Regions from separate parts of the Bacillus sp. EB106-06-01-XG163 genome, predicted to be linked through region 1. Evidence: riboswitches for the same ligand, from Rfam matches in the RefSeq annotation. Region 1 holds a riboswitch; the other holds the start of a gene.
The links. A riboswitch is a leader RNA that binds a small molecule or an ion and turns the genes downstream of it on or off. The one in region 1 is predicted to bind S-adenosylmethionine.
Positions count from the first base shown of each region.

Region 2: it holds a riboswitch for S-adenosylmethionine, as region 1 does, so the genes downstream of both, mtnW (2,3-diketo-5-methylthiopentyl-1-phosphate enolase) here and AC3WTF_RS01510 (phosphoadenylyl-sulfate reductase) in region 1, are expected to answer to the same signal.

Region 1 covers NZ_JBYTDS010000001.1:386,149-390,351, reverse strand. The annotation lists gene pyrF (orotidine-5'-phosphate decarboxylase) at 1-570, shown strand, start outside; gene pyrE (orotate phosphoribosyltransferase) at 567-1,199, shown strand; SAM riboswitch class I at 1,301-1,405, shown strand; gene AC3WTF_RS01510 (phosphoadenylyl-sulfate reductase) at 1,533-2,234, shown strand; gene cysP (sulfate permease) at 2,247-3,311, shown strand; gene sat (sulfate adenylyltransferase) at 3,360-4,203, shown strand, end outside.
Region 2 covers NZ_JBYTDS010000004.1:5,534-9,736, reverse strand. The annotation lists gene AC3WTF_RS05875 (carbon-nitrogen family hydrolase) at 1-432, opposite strand, end outside; gene AC3WTF_RS05870 (pyridoxal phosphate-dependent aminotransferase) at 524-1,720, shown strand; SAM riboswitch class I at 1,757-1,856, shown strand; gene mtnW (2,3-diketo-5-methylthiopentyl-1-phosphate enolase) at 1,938-3,152, shown strand; gene mtnX (2-hydroxy-3-keto-5-methylthiopentenyl-1-phosphate phosphatase) at 3,149-3,853, shown strand; gene AC3WTF_RS05855 (methylthioribulose 1-phosphate dehydratase) at 3,811-4,203, shown strand, end outside.

The sequences.
Region 1 (4,203 bases):
AAAGAACGGAACTGTGATATATTTTTAGATTTAAAGCTTCATGATATCCCGACTACGGTCAATAAAGCGATGAAGCGGCTGGCCGGCCTCGGCGTTGATCTCGTCAATGTGCATGCGGCAGGGGGCGCACGCATGATGCGCGCGGCCCTTGAGGGACTTGAAGAAGGCACGCCGGCAGGCAGAAAACGCCCGTCTTTAATCGCGGTGACTCAGCTGACCAGCACTTCAGAGCAGGTGGCGAAGGAAGAGCTTCTGCTGCATAAGCCGCTGTTAGAAACGGTCGTGCATTACGGCAAAATGGCGGAAGAGTGCGGGCTGGACGGAGTGGTATGTTCGGTGCATGAAACAAAAGCCATTTATGAAGCGGTCCGGCCTTCATTTCTGACAGTCACACCGGGCATCCGCACGGCCAGTGACGCAGCTGACGATCAAGTCCGGACGGCGACTCCGTCATTTGCGAAAAAAAACGGTTCGTCAGCCATCGTCGTGGGCCGCTCAATTACAAAAGCGGAAAACCCCGTTGAAGCATATGAAGCAATTAAACTGGAATGGGAGGGCGTTCGCCGATGAAACAGGCTATCGCAAAACATCTATTACACATTGAAGCTGTCTTTTTACGCCCGAATGAGCCGTTTACGTGGGCGAGCGGCATTTTATCACCGATCTATTGTGACAACCGTCTGACATTGTCGTATCCAAAAGTGAGAAATGATGTGGCGGACGGGCTCGGCAAACTGCTGAAAGAGCATTTCCCCGAGGCGGAGATGATCGCGGGCACTGCAACGGCGGGCATTCCGCATGCTGCGCTTCTCGCAGACCATACAGGCGCGCCGATGTGCTACGTCAGAAGCAAACCGAAAGCGCACGGCAAAGGAAATCAAATAGAAGGCGCCATTAAGAAAGGACAAAAAACAGTCGTGATTGAAGACTTGATTTCTACCGGGGGCAGCGTGCTTGAAGCTGCAGCGGCCCTTCAAAGAGAGGGCGCGGAAGTCCTCGGCGTCATTTCCATTTTTACATACGGACTGCCGAAAGCAAAAGAAGCCTTTAAAAAAGCGGGTCTTCCTTATTACTCGTTAACGGATTATGACACGCTGATTGAAGTCGCGCTTGAAAACGGTACGATTCATTCAGATGACATTGAGAAACTGAAATCATGGAAACAGAATCCCGAGTCAAAAGATTGGTTTAAAAAATAATGACAATAAAAACAGGCCTCAGGGCCTGTTTTATTATTCCTATCAAAAAACTCGGGTTGACTTCTGTTAGAATTGTGCTAAAATTTAGTACAAATCTAAAAAGCTTATCAAGAGCGGCTGAGGGACTGGACCGATGACGCCCGGCAACCTGCGTGTCATGCAAGGTGCCGCATCCAGAAAAATGCACAGCATTTTGAAGATAAGGGCTATACCGGGTCACTGTCTTTCATTCCGCTGGATTGAAAGTTTTTTATATGAAAAAAAGATTGAGGGATAAGACAACCGGCAGAAAACAACAGCTGTTTGATTGTCTCCGGGAGGAGGAAAGGAAAAATGCTAACGTATGACACATGGGAAGAGCCGGCGATTACATTTCCGGAAGACGATTCCTATAAAGGCGCGCTGTCCGTTTTAAAATGGGCATACGGCCACTACGGAGACCAGCTTGTTTACGCGTGCAGCTTCGGGATTGAAGGCATCGTCCTGATCGATTTAATTTCTAAAGTAAAGAAAGACGCGGAAATCGTGTTTCTCGATACGGGTCTTCACTTTAAAGAAACATATGAAACGATCGAAAAAGTGAAAGAGCGTTACCCGGGACTGAACATTATCCTGAAAAAGCCCAGCCTTACTCTTGAAGAACAGGCCGAGGCTCACGGAGATAAACTGTGGGAAAGAGAACCGAACCAGTGCTGCTACATCAGAAAAATTCTGCCGTTAAGAGAAGCGCTCGCGGGGCATCCGGCATGGCTGTCCGGCCTTCGCCGGGATCAAGGGCCGAGCCGGGCGAATACGAATTTCCTGAATAAAGACGACAAGTTTCAATCGATTAAAGTATGCCCGCTGATCCATTGGACATGGAAAGACATCTGGAGATATACTTCCAAGCATGAGCTGGATTACAATATCCTCCACGATCAGGGGTATCCTAGCATCGGCTGTGAACCGTGCACTTCACCTGCGTTTACCGCGGAAGATTTGCGGAGCGGCAGATGGAACGGCATGGCGAAAACAGAATGCGGACTGCATGAATAAAGGAGCTGCACGATGGAATTAGCCGCTATTTTATTCTGCCTGTTTTTTGCCATGAATATCGGAGCAAGCGGAGCCGCGGCTTCAATGGGAGTCGCTTATGGGTCCGGCGCCGTTAAAAAGAAAACGTATGCGCTGATCATCTGCGCGGCCGGAGTCCTGTCAGGGGCGGTTATCGGCGGCGGTGAAGTCGTTAAGACGATCAGCGGCGGAATCATTCCCGAACAAACCATTACGCTCACCATTGTCTGCATTATTATCGGATCGGCGGCGCTATCATTATTCACGGCGAATGTGCTCGGCATTCCGCTGTCGACGAGTGAGGTCACTGTCGGGGCGATTGTCGGTGTCGGCGTCGCGTACAGAGTATTGTTTTTACAGCATCTTTTGGTCATCGTGATTTTTTGGGTGCTTGTACCGTTTGTCGCGTTCTGTTTCACGTTTCTCGTCTCGAAGGTATTCAGTTCTCTGAATATTCGAGTCATTTCGAGTCGGAAACAGAAGATTTTGGGGATTGTGCTGCTGATTGCGGGGTTTTGGGAAGCTTTTTCAGCCGGAATGAACAATGTCGCAAATGCGGTGGGCCCTTTGGTTGCTGCGGGCGTGCTCAGCGTGTCCAAAGGAACGCTGTACGGAGGCATCTTTGTCGCTCTCGGCGCTCTGCTTTTAGGACGCAAAGTGCTTGAAACCAACGGGAAAAAGATTACGAGATTTTCAGCCGGAGAAGGCATACTGCTTTCAGGAACCGGCGCGGGGCTTGTCATTATCAGTTCCGTCTTCGGTCTGCCGGTCCCATTGGCGCAAGTCACATCATCATCAATTATCGGTATCGGAATGGCCAAAAACGGGCCGAACGTTTTTCATAAAGAAGTCGTGAAAACGATGCTCAAAGTATGGGTCGTTTCACCGTTTTTGTCACTGTCGATTTCGTATTTGCTTGTCTCCCTGCTGTTAAAAGGAGATTACTATTCCATCTTTATGATGGCCAGCGTGCTTTTGGCAGCTGGCGGAGCCGCCAGTCTGATGAAAGCCATCCGAAAAGAGAAACGCTCTGTCCATGAACAAGGCGGAGGCATTTAACTATTAATCTGAGTTTATTTATCTGTTAACTGGGAGGAATCATGTATTATGAGTTTAGCACCGCACGGAGGAACATTAATTAATCGGGTAAATGAGCAGTATGATCTTACATCCGTCCAAAAAGAAATTGAGCTTGATTTGATTTCGTTCGCTGATTTAGAGCTGATCGGGATCGGGGGGTACAGCCCGATTGAAGGATTTTTCACAGAAAAAGATTACGTGTCAGTCGTTGAAAATATGCGTCTGGCATCCGGGGTTGTCTGGTCCCTGCCGATCACGCTTCCGGTCGATTCAGAAAAAGCGGCTGAGCTTGCCGTCGGCGACACGGTGAAACTGACTTACGGCGGAGAAACATACGGCGTAGTCGACATCGAAGATATTTATACGCCGGATAAACAAAAAGAAGCCGTTCACGTATATAAAACCGATGATGCCGCGCATCCGGGCGTGAAAAAATTATTTTCACGCGGCGATACGTATGTCGGCGGGCCGATCACATTAGTTAAAAAAGCGTCAAAGCAGTTTCCCGAGTTTACATTTGAACCTGCCGATACAAGACGAAGCTTCGAAGAAAAGGGCTGGAAAACCATTGTCGGTTTCCAAACGAGAAATCCGGTCCACCGCGCCCACGAATATATCCAAAAAACCGCGCTTGAGACGGTTGACGGCCTGTTTTTGAACCCGCTCGTCGGTGAAACAAAATCAGATGACATTCCGGCGGATGTCAGAATGGAAAGCTACCAGGTGCTGCTCGATCATTATTATCCGAAAGACCGCGTGTTCCTCGGCGTGTTTTTGGCGGCTATGCGGTATGCGGGGCCGAGAGAAGCCATTTTCCACGCGCTTGTCCGCAAAAACTACGGCTGCACGCATTTTATCGTCGGCCGCGATC
Region 2 (4,203 bases), on a different contig from region 1:
GATCAGCCCGGCGCACTTGACACCGTCAAGCTCAAAGGAACCGTCGCTATTTCCTGCTGACAAGTAAAGGTGTTCATCCATCAGCTGAAACAGATGGGCTTTCTGATACCGCTTCACGATCTGTCCGCTGTTATCGGCGATGTACATGGTGTTATAGACATTTTCGCCTTCTTTGACCGCAAAAGATCCGGCAACGAGGTGTACGTTGTATGTTTTTGCCGTTTCTTTAAGCCATTGTTCCGAAACTTTGCCGTTTTCATCCGCCAGCTGGTCTAGCCGTGTGAGATCATAGCCGGTCGTCCACAACTCAGGAAGCACGATTACATCCGCATGGCGGCTTTCTTGCTCAATCAAAGATTCTGCTTTTTTAAAGTTTTCTGAAGGATTTCCGTATGAAATATCAAATTGCAAACAGGAAACGGTCCATTTCATTTTTTAACACCTCAAGTTTCTCTTTACTTTTTTTATTTAACCATATATGATGATGGACTATCATTTCAAGACATTTTTAGAAGGTGAAAATATGAACTTTGAAATCTCAGATGTACTCAAACAGCTGCCAGAACAATTTTTCGCATCATTGGTGCAAAAAGTGAATCAAAAGCTGAAAGAAGGCAGAGACGTCATCAATTTAGGGCAGGGAAACCCTGATCAGCCGACGCCTCAGCATATCGTTGAAGAAATGAAGCGCGCCGTCGAAAGGCCGGAAAATCATAAATACTCATCATTCCGGGGCGCTTACAGCTTCAAAAAAGCAGCCGCTGCATTTTATGAAAGGGAGTACGGGGTCACGCTTGATCCGGAAACGGAAGTCGCCGTGCTGTTCGGAGGCAAGGCGGGACTTGTTGAGCTTCCGCAATGTCTTTTAAACCCGGGAGATACCATTCTGGTGCCTGATCCCGGATATCCTGATTACTGGTCGGGCGTCGCCCTTGCGAAAGCGAAAATGGAAATGATGCCGCTGACAGAAGAAAGAGGGTTTCTCCCTGATTACAGCGTAATTCCTGAAAAGGTGCGGAGCGAAGCGAAGCTGCTGTATCTCAATTATCCGAATAATCCGACCGGCGCTGTGGCGACTGAGGCGTTTTTCGAGGAGACGGTCGGCTTTGCGGAGCAAAACGGCATTTGTGTCGTTCATGATTTCGCGTACGGAGCCGTCGGCTTTGACGGGCATAAACCGCTGAGCTTTTTGCAGACCGAAGGCGCAAAAGAGACGGGAATCGAAATCTATACCTTGTCCAAAACGTATAATATGGCGGGCTGGCGGGTCGGCTTTGCCGTCGGAAACGCTTCTGTCATCGAAGCGATCAACCTTTATCAGGATCATATGTTTGTCAGCCTGTTTCCCGCAGCGCAGCAGGCGGCGGCAGCCGCACTTTTAGCGGATCAGGCATGCGTCGCGGCGCAAAATGACAGATATGAATCGAGACGCAATGCATGGATTAAAGCCTGCCGCAATATCGGCTGGGATGTGACGGCTCCGGCGGGCTCCTTTTTTGCATGGCTCCCTGTGCCTGACGGTTATACGTCACAGTCGTTTTCAGACCTGCTGCTCGAGAAAGCGGATGTCGCGGTCGCTGCCGGAAACGGGTTCGGAAAATGGGGGGAAGGCTATATAAGAGTCGGTCTTCTGACAAGTGAAGAAAGACTTAAAGAAGCTGCGGAACGGATCGGGAAACTGAATCTTTTCACCCGAAAAAGCATTGACATATCAGAATAACAATGCGATAATTCAAAATACTTTATAAAATCATTATTCTTATCAAGAGCAGGCAGAGGGACGAGCCCGATGAAGCCCGGCAACCGACTGATAAAGCACGGTGCTAATTCTTGCAGCAGGAGCTGAGAGATAAGATTCGGACATAACACGAAGCCTCTTTCTGCTCATACGGAAGAGGTTTTTTTATGTTTTGCGAAAGAAAGAGAGGCGTTCACGCATGAGCGAAGTATTGGCAACATATCTTCTGACAGACACAACGGACAGTGAAAAGCGGGCGGAACAGATTGCGGCGGGGCTGACGGTAGGCTCCTGGACTGACCTGCCCCTGGTGAAGCAGGAACAGCTCAGAAAACATAAAGGGCGGGTCGTAAAAGTTGAGGAGAAAGAAGGAACCTCAGAAAACGAAACACAATCCGTCATCACCATCGCCTATCCCGAGGCGAATTTTTCAAGAGATATTCCGGCCGTCCTGACGACGGTATTCGGAAAGCTGTCACTGGACGGAAAAATAAAATTGACTGATCTTGAATTTTCCGAAGGGTTTAAACGCTCCCTTCCCGGGCCGAAATTCGGTATATACGGCATCCGCAAACTGCTGGGCGAATTTGAAAGACCGCTTCTGATGAGCATATTTAAAGGCGTGATCGGACGGGATCTCGCCGACATTAAAGAACAGCTCAGACAGCAGGCGCTCGGCGGCGTGGATCTGATTAAAGATGATGAAATTTTCTTTGAAAATGAACTGGCTCCGTTTGAAACCCGCATTATCGAAGGAAAACAAGTCCTGAAGGAAACCCGGGAGGAAACGGGGCATAAAACGCTGTATGCCGTAAACCTTACGGGAAGGACCGCTGAATTGCGGGATAAAGCGAGGCGCGCGGCAGAACTCGGGGCGGACGCGCTTTTATTGAATGTGTTTGCTTACGGTTTAGATGTGATGCAGAGCCTTGCTGAGGACAGGGAAATCCCGCTTCCGATCATGGCGCATCCGGCAGTCAGCGGCGCGTTCACATCATCTCCCGTTTACGGCTTGTCGCATGCGCTTTTGCTCGGCAAGCTGAACCGCTATTGCGGCGCTGATTTCAGTTTATTTCCGTCACCTTACGGATCCGTTGCTCTTCCGAAGGAGTCCGCGCTTGCAATCCATGATGAATGTGTAAAAGACGATGTCTTTCATCCGTCGTTTGCCGTCCCGTCAGCAGGCATTCACCCCGGTATGGTGCCATTGTTGATGCGCGATTTCGGCATCGATCACATCATCAATGCCGGCGGAGGCATTCACGGCCACCCGAAAGGAGCCGAGGGCGGCGGAAAAGCGTTCCGCGCCATCATTGATGCGGTGCTTGAAGCGCAGCCGATTGAAGAAAAAGCCGCGTCGTGCAAAGATCTTCAGCTCGCATTAGACAAATGGGGAAGGGTGGAAGCCGTATGACCCGCACACCGCTGATTATTTGTGATTTCGACGGAACGGTCACCATGAACGACAACATTGTCAGCATGATGAAACAATTCGCGCCTCCTGAGTGGCTTGAATTAAAAGACGGTGTTCTGTCTAAAAGCATATCAATCCAAGAAGGAGTCGGACGGATGTTCGGACTGCTGCCGAGCAGCTTAAAAGAAGAACTGACCGGCTTTATCCTGAAGGATGCGAAAATACGGGACGGCTTTTTGGATTTTGTCTCGTTTGTCCGGTCAAACGGCCTCCCGTTTTATATCGTAAGCGGGGGAATGGACTTTTTTGTGCATCCGCTTTTGGAAGGGATCGTAGAAAAGGAGCGGATTTTCTGCAATCATGCATCCTTTGACAATGAATATATTCATATAGACTGGCCGCATGCCTGTGACGGAGATTGCACCAATCAATGCGGCTGCTGCAAACCGTCAGTCATCCGAAAGCTATCCGATCAGCAGAAATTTCTCATTATGATCGGTGATTCGGTCACGGATGTTGAGGCTGCAAAGTTATCCGATATGTGCTTTGCGAGAGATTATCTAATGACTGAATGCAAAGAACTCGGCCTCCGGCATCTGCCTTTTCAAGATTTTCATGAGGTGAAAACAGGCATTGAAAACATCGGGGAGGTGCAGGCATGGCTGCAAAAGAAGAACGCTGGCGCGAACTTGCCGAGGTAAAGCGCGAGCTGGCTGAAAGAGACTGGTTCCCGGCAACGAGCGGGAATCTTTCCATCAAAGTATCCGACGCGCCGCTGACTTTCCTCGTTACGGCGAGCGGAAAAGACAAACGAAAAGAAACAGATGAAGATTTTCTCTTAATCGATGAGAACGGGAAGCCCGCTGAGACCGGCCATTCTTTAAAACCCTCAGCAGAAACGCTTCTCCATACTTACTTATACCAAAAGACAGACGCCGGCTGCTGTCTGCATGTCCATACCGTCAATAATAATGTCATCTCAGAGCTTTACGGGGATGAAAAACAAATCACTTTTCAGGGGCAGGAGATGATTAAGGCGCTCGGATTATGG